DNA from 4 places in the Cohaesibacter sp. CAU 1516 genome. Region 4 is predicted to be linked to each of the others. Evidence: predicted binding sites of a transcription regulator. Region 4 holds the regulator's gene; each other region holds the start of a gene.
The links. The regulator PhoB, encoded in region 4, activates phosphate uptake and scavenging genes when phosphate is short. The targets are predictions, from matches to a motif close to TGTCATNNANCTGTCAT.
Positions count from the first base shown of each region.

Region 1: ppk2 (polyphosphate kinase 2) is a predicted target of PhoB. The motif match lies at 3,113-3,129, and genes of this name have one in related genera.
Region 2: FDK21_RS07950 (glycerophosphodiester phosphodiesterase family protein) is a predicted target of PhoB. The motif match lies at 1,501-1,517, and genes of this name have one in related genera.
Region 3: phnC (phosphonate ABC transporter ATP-binding protein) is a predicted target of PhoB. The motif match lies at 3,379-3,395, and genes of this name have one in related genera.

Region 1 covers NZ_VANT01000008.1:112,486-118,143, reverse strand. Annotated here, with positions in the region: gene FDK21_RS17875 (undecaprenyl-phosphate glucose phosphotransferase) at 1-341, shown strand, start outside; tRNA gene FDK21_RS17870 (tRNA-Pro) at 528-604, shown strand; gene FDK21_RS17865 (hypothetical protein) at 732-1,292, opposite strand; gene ppk2 (polyphosphate kinase 2) at 2,129-2,953, opposite strand; gene FDK21_RS17855 (hypothetical protein) at 3,436-3,717, shown strand; partial or broken gene FDK21_RS17850 (MerR family transcriptional regulator) at 4,874-5,104, opposite strand; gene FDK21_RS17845 (integration host factor subunit alpha) at 5,270-5,581, opposite strand.
Region 2 covers NZ_VANT01000002.1:223,979-229,636, reverse strand. Annotated here, with positions in the region: gene FDK21_RS07955 (DUF1737 domain-containing protein) at 1-169, shown strand, start outside; gene FDK21_RS07950 (glycerophosphodiester phosphodiesterase family protein) at 196-1,425, opposite strand; gene FDK21_RS07945 (MaoC family dehydratase) at 1,589-2,638, shown strand; gene sdhC (succinate dehydrogenase, cytochrome b556 subunit) at 3,088-3,492, shown strand; gene sdhD (succinate dehydrogenase, hydrophobic membrane anchor protein) at 3,511-3,885, shown strand; gene sdhA (succinate dehydrogenase flavoprotein subunit) at 3,893-5,658, shown strand, end outside.
Region 3 covers NZ_VANT01000005.1:7,295-12,952, forward strand. Annotated here, with positions in the region: gene phnE (phosphonate ABC transporter, permease protein PhnE) at 1-164, opposite strand, end outside; gene phnE (phosphonate ABC transporter, permease protein PhnE) at 179-1,147, opposite strand; gene phnD (phosphonate ABC transporter substrate-binding protein) at 1,432-2,346, opposite strand; gene phnC (phosphonate ABC transporter ATP-binding protein) at 2,434-3,279, opposite strand; gene FDK21_RS13415 (acetyltransferase) at 3,464-4,099, opposite strand; gene phnL (phosphonate C-P lyase system protein PhnL) at 4,109-4,882, opposite strand; gene phnK (phosphonate C-P lyase system protein PhnK) at 4,896-5,658, opposite strand, start outside.
Region 4 covers NZ_VANT01000003.1:70,784-76,441, forward strand. Annotated here, with positions in the region: gene pstB (phosphate ABC transporter ATP-binding protein PstB) at 47-850, shown strand; gene phoU (phosphate signaling complex protein PhoU) at 927-1,598, shown strand; gene phoB (phosphate regulon transcriptional regulator PhoB) at 1,740-2,438, shown strand; gene FDK21_RS10040 (L,D-transpeptidase family protein) at 2,521-4,002, opposite strand; gene dapD (2,3,4,5-tetrahydropyridine-2,6-dicarboxylate N-succinyltransferase) at 4,830-5,658, shown strand, end outside.

The sequences.
Region 1 (5,658 bases), on a different contig from region 4:
TCATCCGCAAGACGTCGATTGATGAGTTGCCACAATTGTTCAACGTGCTTTCCGGCACCTTGTCACTCGTTGGCCCCCGGCCCCATGTGCCGCACCAGCAGACCAACAACAAGTTGTTCGAGGAAGTGGCCGACGGTTATATGGCGCGCCACAAGGTCAAGCCGGGCATCACAGGCTGGGCGCAGATCCATGGCTGGCGCGGTGAAATTGACGATCCGGAGAAACTCAAGCAGCGTGTCCAGCATGATATCTACTATATCGAAAACTGGTCGTTATCGATGGATCTATATATCCTTGCCGTCACGCCACTCAAGCTGCTCAATCAGGACAATGCCTATTGATCAGCCACGCGAATGGATGACCGCTGATTGTATCAGGGCCAGCATGCCACATGCCGGCCCTTTTCCGTTCTGCCTCTGAAATCCAACTTTGTTATGCATTTCAAAGCGGTTGACTGAGGATAATTGCCCAACCGGGCGCAAGTTTTATTGCAAGCGGATGACAATGACTCTATAAAGCCCACGTGTCGGAGCGTAGCGCAGCCTGGTAGCGCACTTCGCTGGGGGTGAAGGGGTCGTAGGTTCGAATCCTATCGCTCCGACCATTACTTCCCCTACAGCATTGATTTCATTGATAAATTTAGATCGACGATTTTTTACCCGCAATCATACCCACAATTTGAAATTCACTGTGACGCCCTAAAACGCGAAAAGGACCGCAATAACACCTATCTATTCATTGATCAAAACAAATTCGTCAAAATCTTTTGCGGTCATGGATTTAACAACATCGACAATTTCTGGAATAGTGGATCGTATATCATTTGCCAATTCCTCAATCTGATTTGCTATATCGATCAGAACGGCAGCGTCGAGATCATGGACTCTAAGTTTCAGTTTTCCATGAGCACTGAACTTTAAAAGCTCATTTTTCCCTGCTACAAATTTGCCGTGCGCCAAAAGATTGCGAACATTGACAGAATAGTGAGCGGTAGAATCCAACAGTTCTTTTATTTTATCGCTTAATTCATCACCAAGCGGACTAGCCAGCGAACGTGCGGCAGCCTGAAGTGAACTAATTTTTGCTTTGGAGGTCATGTTCTCTGTAATGCTCAGGGCATGAGTGGGATCTAACCTGAATAGTGCCACGAACATAATATCAATTTCAGCCTCCACTAAACTCCACCAGACCATTATCAGCCCGATGTTGTAAATTGATTGTGCATCCAACGTAGGTTTTTCAATTGGAGTCAGAAAGTCATTTGGGTCGTAGTTTATTGGCCAATCATCCACCGGAATTTCTCGCTGAAATGGTTATTTCTAGTTATTTGACTATTTATGATCGCTGTGACTTCGTCCATTAAAAAAATGTTCGTATTCTAATGCCTCGCCCAATCGCCACTAGAAATTGCATCTATAGTCTCAGCGATATTTATTAGAAGAGCAGTTTTTCCCGTCCAATTGAAATCGCCATGCACCCATGCGCCAAGGCAATTTGGATAGCCAGCGGTAATTAGGTATTGAGCGAGCAGGCCAAATTGCTTGCAAGCATGGGCCGGATTTAGCGCTCCCCGCCCATCACGAGTGCGACGGAAAGCACGCGTGATTGATCGGCCTTGCTCGTCCACAAAGGTCAGGGTGATCCGGCCGTAATTGTGTTGCTTGATGGTGTGAAGCATCAACGGCACGTCGCGGCCCTGATAATCGATCCGCCCTGTTATATGCGCCCCCGTCGTCCATATGCCGCACCCACTGGGCGCTTGATCAAGCCAATCATTCAGTTGGGCTAGGGCTTGCTGGCGCTGTGCGCTCTGTTGCTGTAACGCCTTGAAGGCATCATTGTCGTTAGCCTGCTGTCTGCGTGCTAACCATCTGTCGTTTGATGGTCGAACCGACAACAAAGCATTGTCAAAAACGGTTTGCTTTTGATCCCACTTGTTGCCATCGCCGCTATCGCTCCGACCATTTTCTTCTCTTTAAAATCTATCCATCTTCCCCTCGCAGCATATTGCTTGCTGCGCCTCTTGCGCGTTTGCCTGAAGGGGACTGGACATTTCCAATGCAAACACAAAAGGCGCGATCAAAGCCGCGCCTTGTGGTTTGCAGGGACTGTTCTCCGAAGACAGCTCTCAAAGGTCCTTGTGGACCTCCGGCACGAAGGTCTGCTCGTCCATTGGTGGACGAACATAGCCGCTCTGGACCGGTCGCGGTTCCAGCTCGAGCGGCTCGGGTGTCAGATCCTCATAAGGCACCATCGAGAGAAGGTGACTGATGCAATTGATCCGCGCATGTTTCTTGATGTCCGACTCGACCACATACCAAGGCGCTTGCTTGATGTCCGTATGGGCGAACATTTCATCCTTCGCCTTGGAGTAATCCATCCATCTTTTGCGGCTTTCCAGATCCATTGGGCTCAGCTTCCAACGTTTTGTCGGATCTTTCAGGCGGTTCTGAAAGCGGCGTTCCTGCTCTTCGTCTGAAACGGAGAACCAGTATTTGATCAACTGGATGCCTGAACGCACCAGCATGCGCTCAAATTCCGGACAACTGCGCAAAAACTCGCGATATTCTTCCTCAGTGCAGAATCCCATGACCCGCTCGACACCAGCCCGGTTGTACCAGGATCGGTCCAAAATGATCATCTCACCCCGAGCAGGCAAATGGGCGACGTAGCGCTGGAAATACCATTGAGTCTTTTCGCGCTCGGTCGGAGCGGGCAAGGCAACGACTTGCGTGATGCGTGGATTGAGCGGTTCGGTGATCCGCTTGATGGTTCCGCCCTTGCCTGCAGCATCACGGCCTTCAAAGATGACGACCACCCGATGTCCGGTCTGCTTGATCCATTCCTGCATTTTCACAAGTTCAATCTGCAGGCGCAGCAACTCGCTTTCATACAGTTCGCTGGAGATCTTGCCGCTCTTTTTCTGGTCTTCGGAAGAGTTTTTCTTCGCCATCTGCCTGCCTCGCTGTCGTTACCGGAAAAAGCCTAACATAGGGAGACGCACAGTTTGCATACGTAAATTTCCCATGCCCCATAAAAAAGATGCACAGACACAGCTTGTTTGGCACTGAATGACAAACAAAGCCCAGAGCTGCTTGCTGACATCAAGACATGTCACATGAGTGCAATATCCGATGCCTAGGTTCGCTGCATCACATTGGCAGGGGTGACATCCACTGAGTCGCTCTTGTCGGAGATCGTTAGGCTCAGCGCATGGCCATTTGCCACGCTGGCCGAACCACGCACACCAGAGCGTCATGGTTTCTGACCGATGATGCCTATACTGGCCCTGTTGGATTGCGGGGCCATTTTTTTGTCCGGCAGTCTGTTCTGTCGTAACAGTTAACGACATTCTTACAAAAAGCACAGATTTTTGCGGTTCGGGCAAAAAGACGATTAAGATTTCGGCGCTATACTGAAGCAATGATACCAGCATTGTCCATAGCCTCCGCCGGAATGACGGCTGCAGCAGATCGCCTCGAGGATATCGCGATCGGCATCGCCAATCCTGTGCCCGACAATGCGCCGGAAACGACAGTCAAGGCACAGTCAGAGGTCAAGCCGACCGATCCGATTGCGCCAGTCTCCGCATCCCCCAGTCTTGATCCTGCCAAATTGGTGGAATTGATTGAAGCGGAGGTTGCCTTCAAGGCCAGTGCCTTGGCAACCAAGACGGTTGCATCTGCCTCTCAGGACCTGATGGAAGCCCTGCGCTAACCTCCCTGCCCTCATGGCGACCCTATCTGTCTTCAGAGCGAGCCTGATCAAGGATTCGCTTGCATTCGAGCAGTTCGAACAGCGTGGATTGCAGACGGCGAATATCGTCTCTTGCCATGCCGGCTTTGGGCTTTTCAGACTTGGCGGCATCTTCCGAGCGTCCACGCAGCCGATTGAACAGGCTGGTACCGCCGCTTTGTTCACCCAAGACGCGCTGCGCTTCGGAAACCGAAATAGACGCAGCCTCACCAGAAACGAATTTGGGTTCACCCATTGCCAGATCGCGGGGTAGCGCAACGCCGTGATGCTCGCCCTCATGCGGATGCATCCGCGCCAGATTGGCGGCCTTTGGCGGCTGCATGTCGCTGGTTGGGACCTGTTGCTGAGTTGACTTTGCGACGACTGGCTGTGGGAGGGTAGTGGATGAAAGCAGCTGCTGCGGTTCTTGCCAAACAGATGGCTGACCGACGGGCTGAGCTTGGTCCGGCTCCCTTGTGACAACAGGTTGGGCCGGTTGTGGGGCAGAAGACTGAGGCTGCTGGTCCTGATAGTGCGGCTCGGCCACCGGACGTTGAGCCAGAGCAGTTGCGGCATATGGCCCTGTCAGAGGCCCGGTCTGGGACCCAGTCTGAGGCCCGGTCTGGGACCCAGTCTGAGGCCCGGTCTGGGGCCCTGCTTGAAGTCCTGAAGGTGGCGCAGCTTGCGGGCCCGGTTGGTTCGGAGCGGGAGCGGCTGGGTGGGCAGGACCCGCGTCACCTTGTCCGAGCACTGCATTTGCTGCCGCCTGCTGGATCGCATGCACGGCCGCAGCCGGTTGCGGAACGGGTGCTGTAGCTGTTCCGTGATTGACTGGAGCTGAGGGAGCGGCTTGAGGGGCATTGTATCCCCCCGCAGCAGGATGCACAGGTTGGGCGGCAGAATGATCCGCTCCTTGCGCTGGCATCTGACCTGCCGGGTGAGCCATCTGTTGCTGAGGCGATTCCGGTGCCGAGGTGCGTGGCGCAACCAATGGCGGACGGGCCACTTCCAACTGATTGGGTTCAAGATAGTCCTGATGTGCGGAAGTCGCCCCTGCATCAGTCTGTGCGGCAGTTGCGGTTTCTGATGTCTCATCGGTGCCGACGATCGTGTCGATCACATGGCGGACACCTTGCTCTTTCAGAATGCGCTGCACGCCTTTGATCGTGTATCCCTCATCATAAAGCAGATGGCGGATACCCTTGAGCAGATCAATATCATCGGGACGATAGTAGCGACGACCGCCGCCCCGCTTCATCGGCTTGATCTGGGAGAAGCGGGTTTCCCAAAAGCGCAGCACATGCTGCGGCAGGTCGAGATCCTGCGCAACTTCGCTGATCGTCCGAAATGCATCTGGGCTTTTGCGCAAGATTCCCACCTAGCTCGCGTAACCGATTATCGCCGCCGCTAAAAAACAACAAAATATATCATGCCGCCAGACCATCCAACCCCGGCGCAATGCGTACATATCATACAAATCAGGCGTGATTTGGGTCACGCCCATCCGCACGATGAGAAAACAGCCTTCATGAAATCAGGATTTAACCGGAGCAAGCGAATCGTTGATCTTTTTCTTCAGTACGTTGGATGGCTTGAAAACCATGACCCGACGTGGAGAAATCGGCACTTCCTGCCCGGTTTTCGGGTTACGCCCGATCCGTTCACTCTTCTCACGCACGAAGAAAGTACCAAACGAAGACAATTTGACCTGTTGCCCTTCTACGAGGCTATTGCTTACTTCTTCCAGAACCATCTCAACCAGTTCGGCAGATTCTGTTCGAGACAGGCCAACTTTCTGATAGACCGCCTCACACAAATCCGCTCGTGTAACTGTCTTGCCCCCCATGCTACAACCCTCATCTAGAAGCATAAACTCTGACTCACCTAGGCTAAAATGGTATTGCCGGAATCGGGTTCCGTCAA
Region 2 (5,658 bases), on a different contig from region 4:
AGGCTTTTGCCACAAGGTGACGGAAGCCCTGTCTCAAGGGTGGGAGCTCTATGGCTCGCCCAGCTATGCCTATGATGCCAAGGAAGGCATCATGAAATGCGGGCAAGCGGTGGTCAAAGAGGTCGAGCCGTTTGACTATGACCGTGAGGTGAAATTAGGGGCGCTTTGAGCGCCCCTTTTTCTATTTGAGAATCCCTATTCCAGATCCATGCAATTGGCGAAGAAGGTGGTGGTGGCGGGCCAGTCGGAGAAGGTGCCTGTGACGCCGATGTCGTTGGCCAGCAGGTTGAGAAGCGCATAGACATCGCCTTCCTGTGTGATGACCTCATTAACCGAGCGATAGTACCAGCCGCCGCCTTTTGCCAGATTGCCGGAGCGTTCCAGCGACCATGCGATGAGTTTGAGGCCTGCTGCCTTGGCTTCGCGCGCGTAGGTGGAGGGGACGATTTTGCCATCCTTGGCGGTGACCAGCATCCAGAGCGGTGGGGCGAGATAATGGACGCCCATTTCTTTCAGCTCCTGCATCGAGGGCTGAAAGGTTGAAGCATCCATGATGTCCATATCCTTGCCATAGCGGCCATCGAGCCAGACGGCCTGTTTGCCAAAGGCGGGTTCATGCTCGATCCAGTAAAGCACGTCATCGAGATTGAAGCTTTGTGGCCAGACGTCGGACGGTGGAACCCCTGCTTCCTTATAGTCATCGATCAGTTTCTGGGCATAGTCGGTCTGGCTCATGCCCTCAAAGGGCATCGGGACGGCAGGGGCTTTGAGTTCCGGGGTGAATTTCGAACCCAGCGATTTGAGCAGGGCGATTGATTCCTTGTGTGTCATCAGCGTGCCCGCCGCATTGGCATAGAGATCGGTGCGCCATCCGGCCGTTGCGGACATGTAGCTATCAACATCGGTGGCGCGCGGGTTGGCTGCATCCATCTTGCCGTTGAGTTGCCGGAATTCAGCGAGCGTCAGGTCGGCGGTCAGGCATCGTGCGGCGGCTTTCTTGTCGCCCGATGCCGGGCTGAAGGGCTTGGCGCAGGTGGCCGCGAGATCAGTGGCCAGAATGTTAGTGGTGGTGTGGAGGTCATCTTGCGCGTGGCGGCAGACCAGCTGTTTGTCTTTGGTGAAGGTGACGTCGCATTCGATGATGCCTGCCCCCATGCGGGCGGCGGCCTTGTAGCTTTCCAGCGTATGCTCGGGGAATTGCAACGGTGCGCCGCGATGGCCAATGGAAAAGAGGCGCGGGGTGAGGATCTTGCCAGCCTCGATCTCGCTGACACAGGCCGCAAGTTTGTCCTTCAGCGGGCCGTCCTTCATCTGGTCGACAAGGAAGAGGGGACGCGGGCCGATGGTGGCGGCGTCAGCGAGACCAAGCGGGGCGGCGATGAAGGCCAGAGATACAATAAACGGTCGGGCAATATGGGAAAGCATGGAATCCTCAGATGGGGCGAGCGAATCAATCCGTTTGTCGGTTTGAGCGGGAGCCGACAGAGTTACCCTGTCATCCTAACGTTTGAATGACAGCATTGCTGCGCTGCAATATAGTTTCTTCAAGCGCATTGACACTATTCCATGCGTCTGAGGGAGGATAAAGATGAGCAAGACCAATCCGGGCAATTATTTCGAGGATTTTTCCATCGGTCAGATCATTCGCCATGCGACCCCGCGCACGGTGACCACCGGCGACGCGTCGCTCTATACGGCGCTCTATGGGTCGCGCTTTGCGGTGCAGAGTTCGGATGCTTTTGCCCGGGCTATTGGCTATGAGCGCGCGCCGATTGATGATCTGCTGGTCTTTCACATCGTATTCGGCAAGACGGTGCCGGACATTTCGCTCAATGCGGTGGCCAATCTGGGCTATGCGGGCTGTCGCTTCCTTGTGCCGGTCTATCCGGGGGACAGCCTGTCGGCCCAGTCCGAGGTGATTGGCCTGAAGGAAAATTCCAACGGCAAGACCGGGGTCGTTTATGTGCGCTCGACCGGCGTCAATCAGCACGGGGACGTGGTGCTGGATTATGTGCGCTGGGTGATGGTGCGCAAGAAAGAGCCTGAAACGCCGACCGGGCATGATCATGTGCCCCTGCTGCCCAAGGCCCTTGGCGCGGACAGTCTGGGGGACGCGGTGCCTGTGCTTGATGTCGATGGCTTCGATCTGGCTTTGTCCGGCTCGCCGCATCTGTGGGGCGACTATGAGATTGGCGAGCGAATCGATCATGTGGATGGCATGACCGTGGAAGAAGCCGAGCATCAGATGGCGACCCGGCTCTATCAGAACACCGCCAAGGTGCATTTCAACCAGTTCACGGAAGGGCAGGGGCGCTTTGGTCGCAGGCTGATTTATGGCGGGCATGTCATTTCGTTGGCGCGGGCCTTGTCCTTCAATGGGCTCGGCAATGCGTTTCATGTGGCTGCAATCAATGGTGGCCGTCATGTGGCGCCGCTTTTTGCCGGGGACACGGTGTTTGCCTGGTCGGAGGTGCTGGACAAGGCGGAACTGCCCGGACGCGATGATGTCGGTGCCCTGCGGTTGCGACTCTTTGCCACGAAGGACTGTTCCTGCGTGACTTATCCCGGCAAGGACGAGGCCGGTTATGCACAAGCGGTGATTTTGGATCTCGATCTCTGGGTGCTGCTGCCCCGCTAGTGGTGCTGCATGTGATCTCTGGTTTTCTAGTGTAAAATACTGATATACTTATGCTATTAGTCGATAGGTGGGTTGCTGAATTGTGCCTTGTTGCATCGTCACAACTGGCCCATGCTGGAACGATGACGCCATAGCTGTGTCTTGTGTCGCTCAAGGGTGCGTTTTGATTGTCAATTGTACCAAGTGAGGAGAAAAAAGTTATCCCACTTGTTCAAAATGCGATCCAGATCAACGACCAGCGGGTAACCTATCTTTTAGAAGGTGTCATGTACTGATCGCGTAGCCGCGCGCGCAGACGGTTTCCGTTTGTGTAACTTTTAGGCCAAAGTCGTATGATTTGATCGTCACTGGCTTTGACCAAAAGCTCTTTTGTCGGTATGACTTTGAGCTAGTCAACCAATCTTACGGTTGCTTCTTACGTAAGCGTCACCTGTCGAGGACCGAAAAATATGACAGACGTCGACCTGAAGGGCAAACGCCCGATTTCTCCCCACGTTCAGCAGGGTGCCTACAAGGTCACCTTTTCGATGGCCATCTCCATCAGTCACCGCATGTCCGGTGTCGCACTCTATGCTGGTACCTTTTTCCTTGCCTATTGGCTGATCGCTCTTGCAGCGGGCCCCGAGGCTTTCGAAACCGCACAGATGCTGTGGGGCTCGATCCTTGGACGTCTGGTTCTGTTCGGCTTTACCTGGGCGCTGATGCATCACATGCTGGGTGGCATTCGCCACTTCATCTGGGATGTGCCTGCGATGATTGAAAAGCCGCAGATCGAATTCCTGTATCGCGCAACTCTGATTGGCGGCGTCGTGCTGACCGGCCTGATCTGGGTTATCGGCTATGCCGCATTGTAAAGCCGGGGAGTGAGACACATGAAAACACCTATCAAAACCATCCGTGGTCTTGGCTCTAGCCATCATGGCACCGAGCACCACTGGGCGATGCGCCTGACATCCGTCTGCCTGATCTTTCTGAGCATCGGCTTCGTCTGGTTTGTCATCAAAGCACTGAACTCCGATTATGCAAGCGCCAAAGCGCTGGTGGGCCATCCGGTGGCTGCCATCCTGCTGCTGCTTTACGTGATCGTGGGTTGCTATCACATGTATCAAGGGTCGTTGACGATCACCGAAGACTATCTGCAGAACCAGCTCTTCCGGACCTCTGCTAAGATCGCCAGCTTCTTCCTTTCCACCGTTGTCGGTGCCGCCTGTCTGTTCGCGGTGCTCAAAGTGTCATTTGGGGGTTAATAGACCGATGGCAAGTTCTTACAGCATCAATGGCCGGGCCTACACGGTTCACGACCACTATCATGACGTTGTCGTCGTCGGCGCCGGTGGTGCCGGTCTGCGTGCGACCCTCGGCATGGCCGAGCAGGGCCTGCGTACCGCTTGTGTGACCAAGGTTTTCCCAACCCGTTCACACACGGTTGCCGCACAGGGTGGTATCGCTGCCTCCTTGCAGAATATGGGTCCTGACCATTGGCAGTGGCACATGTTTGACACCGTCAAGGGCTCGGATTGGCTCGGTGATACCGACGCCATGGAATATCTCGCCCGTGAAGCGCCAAAGGCGGTTTACGAGCTTGAGCATTATGGTGTGCCTTTCTCGCGTACCGACGAAGGCCGCATCTATCAGCGTCCGTTCGGTGGCCACATGCAGAATTTCGGTGAAGGTCCCGCCGTTCAGCGTACCTGCGCTGCCGCTGACCGTACCGGTCACGCGATCCTGCATACCCTCTATGGCCAGTCGATCCGCAACAATGCCGAATTCTACATCGAGTATTTCGCGCTTGATCTGATGATGAGTGATGATGGCGTTTGTGAAGGCGTGGTTGCCTGGAACCTCGACGATGGCACCATCCATCGCTTCAATGCGAAAATGGTTGTGATCGGCACCGGTGGTTATGGCCGCGCCTACTTCTCTGCAACCTCGGCCCACACCTGCACGGGTGACGGCAACGCCATGGTGGCCCGCGCTGGTCTGCCACTGCAGGATATGGAATTCGTTCAGTTCCACCCAACCGGCATCTACGGCTCTGGCTGTCTGATCACCGAGGGTGCCCGCGGTGAGGGTGGCTATCTGGTCAACTCCGAAGGCGAGCGCTTCATGGAGCGTTATGCGCCATCTGCCAAGGATCTGGCCTCGCGTGACGTTGTCTCGCGCTGCATGACCATGGAGATCCGTGAAGGCCGTGGTGTTGGTCCTGATAAAGACCATATCTTCCTGCATCTGGATCACCTCGATCCGGCCATTCTGGCTGAGCGCCTGCCGGGCATTTCCGAAAGTGCGGAAATCTTTGCCGGCGTCGATCTGACCAAGGAACCGATTCCGGTTCTGCCGACCGTTCACTACAATATGGGTGGTATTCCAACCAACTATTGGGGTGAAGTGCTGGCACCGACCAAAGATGATCCAAATGCCGTTGCACCGGGCCTGATGGCTGTGGGTGAAGCTGCCTGTGCGTCCGTTCATGGCGCCAACCGTCTTGGTTCCAACTCCCTGATCGACCTTGTGGTCTTTGGCCGTGCGGCGGCGATCAAGGCAGCGGAAGTCATTGACAAGGAAGCTGCGATCCCAACGCCGAATCTGGCTTGCTTCGACAAGATCATGGACAATTTCGATAATGTCCGTCATGCCAACGGTCCAACCCCGACTGCTGATCTGCGCCTGAAAATGCAGAAGAGCATGCAGAACAACGCTGCCGTGTTCCGTACACAGGAAACGCTCGAGCAAGGTTGCAAGGAGATGAAAGATCTCTGGGGCGAAATGGCCGACATGAATGTGTCCGACCGTTCGCTGGTCTGGAACTCGGATTTGATGGAATCCCTCGAACTTCAGAACCTGATGGCCAACGCTCTGCCAACGGTTGTCGGTGCTGAAGCCCGTAAGGAAAGCCGCGGCGCGCACGCTCGTGAAGACTATAAAGATGGTCCGATGGGTGGTCGTGACGACGAAAACTGGCGCAAACATACGCTGGCATGGCTGGAAGAAGATGGCACCACGCGCCTCGACTATCGTCC
Region 3 (5,658 bases), on a different contig from region 4:
TTCAGGACCTGCCCGATCTGGAAAAACTGCCAAGCAAAGATCAGATAGACAATGATGCCGACCGAAATGATCCAGCCGCGAAAACGTTTCACCCAGTTGGCTCTAAAAACGTCCGGATGGCGGGTCATAACGGCGTCGAGCTGAGAAGCGGTTAAAGTGGTCATTGTCTTGTCTCCTCTTAAATGCTGCCGCCAAAGGCGAAGGCCTGATCACCGACAATCTTCTTGCGAAGCCATGCGGAAAATTGGTCGATGGCGATGATCGTGACAAACAGGAGCAGGACGATGGCCAAGGTCTTGGCTTCATGGCCACGGGAAATGGAAAGACGCAAGGCTTCTCCGATGCCACCGCCGCCAACGGCACCGATGATGGTGGAGGCGCGGACATTGATTTCGAGGCGCAGCAATCCGTAGGACAGGAAGTTGGGCAGGATCTGCGGCACGATGCCGAACCAGACCCGCTCGACCCAGCTGCCGCCTACCGCCCGCAAGCCCTCGTCGGCCTTCATGTCAGCATTCTCAACCACCTCAAAGAACATCTTGCCAAGCGAGCCGATGGTATGGATCGACACAGCGATCATCGCCGGGATTGCACCAAGGGTCAGCACCGCGACAAAGAAGCCTGCAATCACAATCTCCGGGAAGGCGCGCAGAACTTCAAGGATGCGACGCACCACGAAGCGCAGCCATTTCCGGGTGGTGAGGTTCGATGCAGCAAGGAAGCAAAGAATAAAGCCGAAAAAGAAGCCGATCAGGGTTGAGACGATCGCGATGTTGATCGTCTCCAGCATCTTGTAGAAATATTCCGGCAGATAGAGGCTTTCGGTCAGATAGATCCGACCTTCGGGATAGTTGTATTTCAACGATCCGTCCGCGTAAGGCGTGTCGAGATCAAACAAGGCACGCCAGATCTCTAGTCCGTCGCGGGGCACCATATCCAAAAAGAAATCGAAAAAGTAAGGCAATCGGTCGAAGAACTTACCCGCATTGGTTTCGTTGGCGAACCAGAGCGAGGAAAGCAAGGCGACCAGCAATATCCCAACCGACAACAGGGTGTAGGTGCGGCGCTTGCGGTTGAGGTCCTGCCAATGGCGCTCAACAGTCTTGTTGCTTTCCGACAAGGGGATCGTGGGCGTCATGTTTGTCATGTCTTCACCGAACTAAAGAAAAAGCGTCCAGAGCAGTCTCGCCTAGATGGTCAGCGAGCTGGTTCCGGATCAGCGCACAAAACTGGAGATGGTTGCCGAACGATCAGCTGAGCCGCTGATGCCATCGCACAAAAGGAAAAGCGCAATCAGGCATCTGCCTGATTGTTGCCAGCCTCTTCATCCACCTGATGTGCATTTGAGAGTTGCGATGGGTCCGGACATGCTCCGCACCCATCATTTCATTTCCAGTCATCCATTCTCAAAGCTTTGAGAATGCGATCCAGTTAAGAACCGATTTTTGCCTTACGAGCAGCAATGATGGCTTGGTAGAACTCTTCATTGACTTCGGTGAAGCCTTTGTAATCGCCGCCCTGGATGGCAGAGAAGCAATCCTGGTTGGATTCTGGCAGAGCCATCATGAAGGCTTTGAATTTGGCTTTGGTGTCGTCGCTGAGGGTCGAGCGCACAACGATCGGGCCATTCGGGATCAGTGGGGACTGCCACAGCTGAACCAGATCACCCATGTCGAGGATGCCTTTATCGACCATTTTCTTCAGGTTGCCAGAGGTGTAACCATCTTCGAATTTGCCAACGCCGGAAGACCAGGTGGTGCCAGCATCGAAGTTGCCTTTGACCACTTCGAGAACAAGGTTTTCATGACCACCGCCAAAGCCGGTGTCACCGAAATATTCCTTGATCTGACCACCAATAGCAGCAGGCAGGGTGACAGATGGGACAAGGAAACCGGAGGTGGAATCCGGATCGGCGAAACCGAGTTTTTTGCCCTTCATGTCTTCCAGCTTGGACATGCCGGAATCCTTGCGAGCAACCATGACGGAATAGTAGCCGGTCGACCCATCGGTCTGAACGGTGGTCAGGATTGGCTCAACGGCCTTTGGATCTTTCAAATACACTTTGGCATAGCCGGAAGCGCCAAGCTCTGCATAATCAAGGGTGCCGCCGAGCAGGCCCTGAATCACGCCGTCATAGTCGGCAGCGGGGAAAAGGGAAACCTTTTCAACGCCGATGGCAGCAGGCAGGGCATCAACGAGGCACTGGAAGTTGCGCAGACGGTCCGCTTCGTTTTCACCACCCAAAATGCCGATGCGGAATTCTTTTTCAGCGGCAAAGGAAGGCGCAGCGGCACCGGCTGCCAGAGCAGCCACGGAAACGGCGGCAAGAATTGCTTTTTTAAACATGTTCGTGTCTCCTGGTTTCAACCGGCTTAGCCGGTGTCATCCCTGTTGTTAAATCGAAGATTTTTGGTTCGTTCACTGTTGGCCTATTCACGCTGGCGAAGCGATCTCGGCTGCAGCCATTGACGCGACCGGGGCGACGGCTGGCTCGAAAGATTCCTTGATGGAGGTCGAAGTGATGGCTTCGGAGATTTCGGCATCTTCCAAAGAGCCGTAAATCATCTTCACCGCATCATTGGTCAGCTCAGAGGATGGGCCATCGAACACCACACGGCCCTGATACATGCCGATGATCCGCTGACAGTAGGCACGCGCCGTATCAAGGGTATGCAGATTGGTCACCACCGTGATGCCGTCCCGCTCATTGATATCCTTGAGGCTGTCCATCACGATCTGCGCATTGAGCGGATCAAGGGATGCAATCGGCTCGTCTGCCAAGATGACCTTGGGACTCTGCATCAAGGCGCGCGCAATGGCGACACGCTGCTGCTGACCACCGGACAAGGTCCCTGCCCGCTGCAAGGCGGTTTGCTCAATGCCCAGTCGCTCAAGTGCGATCAGGGCTTCGGCCCGCTCTTGCCTTGTAAAGATGTTAAACAGATTAAGCAGCGTGTTGCGATGATTGAGACGGCCCAACAGCACGTTGGTCAACACGTCGAGCCGTGGCACCAGATTGAACTGCTGGAAGATCATGGCGCAATCGCGCTGCCAATCGCGCAACTCACGCCCCTTGATCGACGAGACCTTTTTGTCATCACAGGAGATCGCGCCTTCGGACGGGTCAATGAGGCGGTTGATCATCCGCAACAGGGTCGACTTGCCCGCCCCAGAGCGTCCAATGATCCCAACCATCTGGCCTTGTGGAATGGTCACTGTGACGGAGTCAACGGCTGTATTGGTGCCGAAGCGGCGTGTCACATTGGTCAATTCCAGCATCTGGTTTTCTCCCGCAAGCGCCAAGCAATGCGCTTTGAATTGTTCGTTTCGATCTGGCGAACATCTACGAATTCTTTGTGAAAGGCGCATGTAAAGCATGTTTCAGTTGTGTGACAGGCGATGCTTTCCTGCGGATAAACCTTCAAAACAAATAGCCGTTTGATCAGGAATAATGCCGTTGCAATCAGCGCTCGTAACGCGCCAAAAACGCATCAATTTGAAGATTGCGAAAATCTTCCAGCGCAGCGCGCAAATCCTCGTGGGGCCAGTCCCACCAAGCCAATGCAATCAAACGTTTGGCGATCTCTAGAGGGAAGCGTTCGCGGATGAGGCGGGCAGGTACGCCACCGACGATGGCATAATCAGGCACGTCTTTTGAGACCACCGCCCCTGCCCCGATCACCGCCCCATGACCAACGCGCACACCGGGCAGGATGGTTGCCCCATGACCGATCCAGACATCGTGGTCGATCCGGACCTTGTTATCGCGACGCCAGGCGAAAAAGTCCTGATCCATATCTGCATCCGCAAAATAGTCTGACGCGCGATAGGTAAAATGATGCTGGGTGGCACGCCATGTGGGGTGATTGGTGGCATTGATGCGCACCGCATTGGCGATATTGGCAAACTTGCCAATCTCTGCATGCCATATGTCGCAATCCAGCATCACATAGGAATAGTCGCCCATGGTCGTCTCGGCGATGCGGCTACGGTCGGCGACCTCCGTGTAACGACCAAGCAGGCTGTCGCTGACTTTGGCTGTCTCATGGATCAAAGGGTCGACACCAAGGCGGGTTTTATTGGTCAGGTGGTCCGGCATGATCGTTCCTTATGCGCTTGTGGCTCCGACCAGATTGTCTCTGGCTTGCTCTGTCTGCAGTTGGGCATTGGTGGCAAAGCTCGAGACATCAATGATCTGGTCCGCGATGGCGTCACGAACATCGGCATCGTGAAAAATGCCGAGCAGTGCGACATTCTTGGCTTTCTTTTCTTCGATCAGATCAATGACAATCGCGCGGTTGGCGGCATCAAGCGAGGCCGTTGGCTCATCAAGCAGCAGGATCGGGTGATCGGTGAGGAAACCACGGGCAATGTTGACCCTTTGCTGTTCGCCACCGGAGAAAGTGGCAGGCGGAAGTTGCCAGAGCTTTTCAGGCAGATTGAGCCGCGCAAGCATCGCGCAGGCCCGCTCGCGGGCTTCCGCCACATCCGCGCCTTGGGCAACCAGCGGCTCGGCTGCGACATCCATGGCCGAGACACGGGGCATGGCGCGCAAAAACTGGCTGACATAGCCGATGGTTTCGCGGCGGACCGACAGGATGGTGCGCGGATCGGCGGTGGCAAGATCCACCATCTTGTCACGGTGACAGGTCAGGATCTGGCCCTGATTGACCGCGTAATTGCCGTAAATCATTTTCAGGATCGAGCTTTTGCCAACCCCGGACGGGCCACCGAGCACGGCGCATTGGCCCGCATGGAGCACCAGATTGACCCGCGAGACCACGGGAATGGTGATCGAGCCACGCAAATGCATGACGAAGCTTTTGGCAACGTTGGTGACGATCAACGGCGTTGCCTTCATCTCATGGTTGGGAGACGTCATCAATCGAGCCTTTCTAGACCTGCAGGATGGAAGAAATGAGTAGCTGGGTGTAAGGCGCTTGCGGATCATCCAGCACCCGATCGGTGAGACCGGTTTCGATGACCCGGCCACCTTTCATCACCACCATGCGGTGGGACAGCAGACGGGCGACTGCCAGATCGTGGGTGACGACAATCGCCGCCAGCCCCAATTCGGCCACCAGACCGCGCATCAAATCGAGCAACCGAGCCTGTACCGACACATCGAGACCGCCGGTTGGTTCATCCATAAAGATGAGACGCGGACCGGTGACCAGATTGCGGGCGATCTGCAGGCGCTGGCGCATACCGCCGGAAAAGGCGCGAGGTTCGTCGTCGATGCGATCGGCGGAGATTTCCACCTGTTCGAGCCAATCGGTCGCGGTCTGGCGGATATCGCCATAATGGCGCTGACCGATGGCCATCAGCCTTTCGCCGACATTGGCACCGGCAGAGACCGTCATGCGCAGTCCGTCGGCGGGATTTTGATGAACAAAGCCCCAATCGGTGCGCATCAGAAAACGCTTTTCGGCTTCACCCAGCCGGAAGACCTCGCGCATCGCCCCATCGCGCATGCGGTAATTGACCATGCCGGAGGTTGGCGTCAGGCGGGTGGAGATGCAGTTGAGCAAGGTGGTTTTACCTGACCCGGACTCGCCGACAATGGCCAGCACTTCGCCGGGCCAGAGATCAAAGCTGATCTCTTCACAGCCAACGCGTCGGCCATAATATTTGCTGACCGAGCGGACCTGCAGCAAA
Region 4 (5,658 bases):
AGTTCAGAACAAGCGAGCCCCGAACAGGATAGTGAAAGCATTGACCATGCAGGATACCAACCCGAATATTCAGAACGCCTCCGCGCGTGCGAAGCCGATCAAGATGTCCGGCGAGAAAGTCACCGTCCATTATGGTGAGAAGCAGGCTCTGTTCGATGTCGATCTGAAGATCGAAGAAAATCAGGTCACCGCACTGATCGGCCCGTCCGGCTGTGGCAAGTCGACTTTCCTGCGTTGCCTGAACCGGATGAATGACACGATCGACATTTGTCGCGTCGGCGGCGCCATCAAGCTTGGCGACAGTGACATTTACGACCCAAAGGTGGATGTGGTCGAGCTGCGTGCCCGCGTTGGCATGGTGTTCCAGAAGCCCAACCCATTCCCCAAGAGCATCTTCGAGAATGTGGCCTATGGCCCGCGCATTCACGGTCTTTGCCGCAACAAGGCCGAGATGGAAGAGGTTGTTGTCTCTTCCTTGCAGAAGGCCGGTCTGTTTGAAGAAATCAAGGACCGCCTTGATGAGCCAGGCACCGGCCTGTCCGGTGGGCAGCAACAGCGCCTGTGCATTGCGCGCGCCATCGCGGTCAGCCCGGAAGTCATCCTGATGGATGAGCCCTGCTCGGCCCTTGACCCGATCGCCACGGCAAAGGTTGAGGAGCTGATTGACGAATTGCGCGAGAATTACACCATCGTCATCGTGACCCACTCCATGCAGCAGGCTGCCCGTGTGTCTCAGCGCACCGCTTTCTTCCATCTTGGCAATCTCGTCGAGGAAGGCCAAACCGATATGATCTTTACCAACCCGAAAGATCAGCGGACGCAGGACTATATCACCGGCCGCTTCGGCTAAGCTTTTTGACTTCGCGGCAGGCTGGAATCAGCACATTCTGGCCGCCAAATGAGCGACTATCAGGGGAATACCAAGAATGTCTGATCATATTGTCTCGTCCTATGATGACGACCTGCGCGAGCTGACCGGCCGCATTGCCGAAATGGGTGGCCATGCAGAGCGCATGGTGGAAGAAGCTGTTAGTTCTCTGGTCCGCATGGACATGAGTGCGGCCCATGCAACGGTCGCAAAGGATGCGCTCATCAACAAGCTGGATCAGGAAATCGAAGAGAAAGCCGTTCTCACCATCGCCCGTCGCCAACCAATGGCGAAGGATTTGCGTGAGATTGTGGCAGCCCTGCGCATTTCCATCGATCTGGAGCGCGTTGCCGATCTGGGCAAGAATATTGCCCGCAACGCCTTGGCTCTGGAAGGCCGCAGCCATCCAAAGCAGTTGATGCACGGCATCGAGCATATGGCCGAGATCACCCTTGACCAGCTGCGCCGGACGCTGGATGCCTATACCGCCCACGACGAGAATGTGGCATTGGCCGTGGTCCAGAAGGACCGTGAAGTGGATGCCCTGTACAATTCGTTGTTCCGTGAGTTCCTCACTTACATGATGGAAGATCCACGCAACATCACCGTTTGCACCAACCTGCTGTTTGCTGCCAAACATCTCGAACGCGTCGGAGATCATGCAACCAACATCGCTGAAACGATCTATTATGTGAAAACCGGGCATACGATGGATGATCGTCCCCTGTGATGCTCAAGGAGCCGTCTGGTCTCCTGACATCGTCCATCAAAAACGGGCATGACGTCGTCTTGGATGTCGTGCCAACTTGAAGGTATGATCCGATTTTTTGCCCCTGCAGGCACGGATCTTCGGAATGTGGAACATTTGGCTATGAGCCCCAAAGTAATGATCGTGGAGGATGAAGAAGCCCTTAGCCTTCTTCTGCGTTACAATCTGGAAGCCGAAGGCTATCAGGTAGAGGTTATTGCCCGCGGTGATGAAGCGGAGAGCAGGTTGCAGGAAACCCTTCCAGACCTGTTGCTTCTGGATTGGATGCTGCCGGGACTGTCTGGCATCGAATTGTGCAGGCGCTTGCGTGCGAAACCGAAAACCCTCAAGCTCCCCGTCATCATGCTGACGGCGCGGGGCGAGGAATCCGAGCGCATTCGCGGACTTTCCACCGGTGCTGATGATTATGTGGTCAAGCCCTTCTCCGTACCAGAGCTGATGGCCCGTGTGCGGGCAATCCTGCGCCGGGCCAGCCCGGATCTGGTCGCAACCATCCTTAAGGCCGGAGATTTGGAGCTAAACCGGGAGACCCATCGCGTCAAACGCGCCAATCGCGAGGTCAATCTGGGCCCGACCGAATATCGTCTGCTGGAATTTCTGATGCAGAATCCGGGCCGTGTCTATTCCCGCGAACAGCTGCTCGATGGGGTCTGGGGCCATGATGTCTATGTCGACGAGCGGACCGTAGATGTCCATGTGGGGCGCCTGCGCAAAACCATCAATCGGGGCCGGGTGAAAGATCCCATCCGCACCGTGCGTGGCTCAGGCTATAGCTTCGACGACCAGTTCTCTGTCGAGTGATCCCGCACCGACCCTACCATAAGAAAAAAGCCCGGATCTTTTGCAAGGTCCGGGCTTTTTTGATTGTCAAATGGTCGCGCCTCTAGTTGCTGGCGACCTGCGCACTATTGCGCTTCTTGAACAGGCGGAAGATGCCGCGGCTCTTTGGCTTTTTTACTGTTGCGACCGAGCGCTTGGGCTTGGTGATTTTTCTCACCACGCGCTGTTTCTTGACCTTGGCCGGCGTCTTCTTGGCATATTTCGGCAAGGAGGGTTTGGTCAACACAATGAAATCCGTGCCTTGTGGCGTGGTTTCGCGGCTGAAGCCTCGATCGGATATGGTGAGCGATGCACCATTGCCAATCAGGTGATTAACCTGCGCGCGGACATGATCAGGAATGATGACACGATCGAGAATGTCTGTGGACGCCACGATCCCATCATCGGCGCCCGGATCAGTCACCCCATAGCGGTCTTGCAGCCTGGCTGTCAGCATGTCACCAAGAGCCAGCGCCCGCCAATCAAGCTTACCCTCTTCTTCACGCGAAAGCGACGCGGTGAAGAGGTGAGCGCCGAGCACTTGCTCAGGATTGCGGATCTGGATCGGAGCATCGAACAGGGGCTTGAAATTGTGACGCACAAAGAGGTGGCCAGTCGGCACTGCGCCCTTGCCTGCTGCCTGATACAATTGCGCCAGCAGGGTCTGATCGATCTTGGTGGAGATTGAAGACTGGCGGCTTTCGATGCTGTCTTTCTTGGAGGCGACAAAAGCGTTGACAGCACTCAGTGTCATTTTGCCCACAAGGCCATCGGGCGCGCCCGCATCAAAGCCCAGTTTGTTCAGCAAGGTCTGGACTTCATGGACCAGATTGCCTTTGGCCTGACGGGTGATGAAAATACGCAAGGGCTTGTCGCTCTGGCGGATTTCAGCAAACCGGTTGAGGCGCTTGGCCATTTGATGGGCCAACGGATCAAGCGGTGGCTTGTCGGACAGGAGGGCAACCTTGCCAAAGGTCTTGCTGGCCTGCCGTTCGACTGCCTGTACGGACGACAGTTTGTCGAAAGAGGTCATTTCCTCTGGCTGGAACAGCGCCGGATGGGCAATCAGTTCCGGTGCAGCATCACGATTGGCAATCACCACATGGGCGCCACGCTCGGTGAGGCTGAAAAGCTTTTTGGCAAAGCCGTTGGGCAACCGGATGCAGCCATGGGACGCCGGATAGCTCGGCACAGAATTGGATTCATGCAAGGCAATGCCAGACCATGTCAGGCGCTGCATGTAAGGCATCGGCGCGCTGTTATAGAGGTTGGAGAAATGGCGGCGACGCTTTTCCAGAATGGAATAGATGCCGGTCGGGGTGGTGTGGCCGCGCTTGCCGGTCGAAACACGCGAGGTCGCAATTTCCTCACCGCCCTTGAAGACCCGCAGACGCTGATCCTTGCGCGAGACAATGATCTGCACAGGCGCGTCCAACGTAGGATCCAGATGTTTTTCAGCCTTGCTGGAAACAGGCAGTTGCGAGACAGGCGTGCCAGCCGCAGCTCCGACAGCGGTGCTGGACAGAAGCACGGTAACAGTGAGCATCAGCTTGCTCGGCGCTTTCCCTTGGTGAACCAATTCTTTTCCCTCATTCGATCGGAAACCACCCCATCCTTGGTCAAACGTTCCATACGTCAGGCCCGGATTTTCCGGCTGGCTTCAATTCAACATTCGGGCCGAAGGATGATCCTGAGAACCACCCACGCCGGCAGCAATACACATTCGAGAATATCGTATCAGTATATCTGTCTATATTGGTCAGACAAGAATATTTTCCTCAGGAGAGGCGTTTTCACCCAGCGCGGTGCCAACCGGAAAAAGCGCTCTATTCTGCCATTTCCCCATCCCCATCGGAGTCTGTCTCACGCAAAGTTGATCGCCTTACCCAAACGTCAAAAAGGTGACAACCCTGCAAAGAGAAGCAAAACTTAACTTTTCTTAACGTTTTGCGCAAGAATACTTTAGCGACACTCCCTAAACCAAATAGATACGCCATATTTTTAAACAATCTATTTAAGCGCAGGAAATTTCGACTCTCGCACTTGTGTTTGCCGGGAACTTTATCTGTCCATAACCTCGAAATGCCCCTGATTGCCCCGACTTTATATTGACACCGCTACTAGGGTGCTTATGGTTTGGCCGAATACTCGTGCAAGAGGGTGTGTGCGGGTGATTGAAGCATGTGCCATATCCAATCTTGACTGGCCCAGAGATGGATGTTGTACAGAGACAGTTTCCGTCTTTGCAATGACCGAGCCATCTCGCTTGGTGCAAGAAACGGAAGACAGATTGCGCCGTTCCCCGCACCGGCTCACCGTGGCTTTGTCACCGGAACCGGGCAGGACGTGCACTTGAGAAAAAGGCAAAAAGACATGACGCAGGTTGACTTGGCTTCCCTTCAAACAATGATCGACGACGCGTTCGAGAAACGCGACAGCATCACCAACACCACCAATGGTGACATTCGCGGCGCGGTCGAAAAGGCGCTGACCTTGCTGGATAGTGGTCAGGCGCGCGTGGCTGAAAAAGGCGCTGATGGCAATTGGGTGGTCAATCAGTGGCTGAAGAAAGCCGTGTTGCTGTCTTTCCGCCTCAACCCGATGGAAATCATCAAGGGTGGTCCGGGCGATGCAACCTGGTGGGACAAGGTGCCTTCCAAGTTTGACGGCTGGAGCGGTCTTGATTTCGAGAAAGCCGGTTTCCGTGCCGTGCCAAACTGTATCGTGCGCCGCTCTGCCCATATCGGCAAGGGTGTGGTGCTGATGCCATCTTTCGTCAATCTGGGGGCCTTTGTTGGTGAAGGCACCATGGTCGACACCTGGGCAACTGTTGGCTCCTGTGCCCAGATCGGCAAAAATGTGCATATTTCCGGCGGCGCTGGTATTGGCGGCGTGCTGGAACCCTTGCAGGCCGGTCCGGTGATCATCGAAGACAATTGCTTCATCGGTGCGCGCGCCGAGGTTGCCGAAGGCGTCATTGTCCGTGAGGGCTCAGTGCTGTCGATGGGTGTCTATCTTGGTGCCTCCACCAAGATCGTCGATCGCAATACCGGTGAAATCTTCATGGGTGAAGTACCGCCTTATTCCGTGGTTGTCTCCGGTGCCATGCCAGGCAAGCCGCTGCCAGACGGGTCTGCTGGTCCGAGCCTTTACTGCGCGGTCATCGTCAAACGTGTCGACGAGCGCACCCGTTCCAAAACCT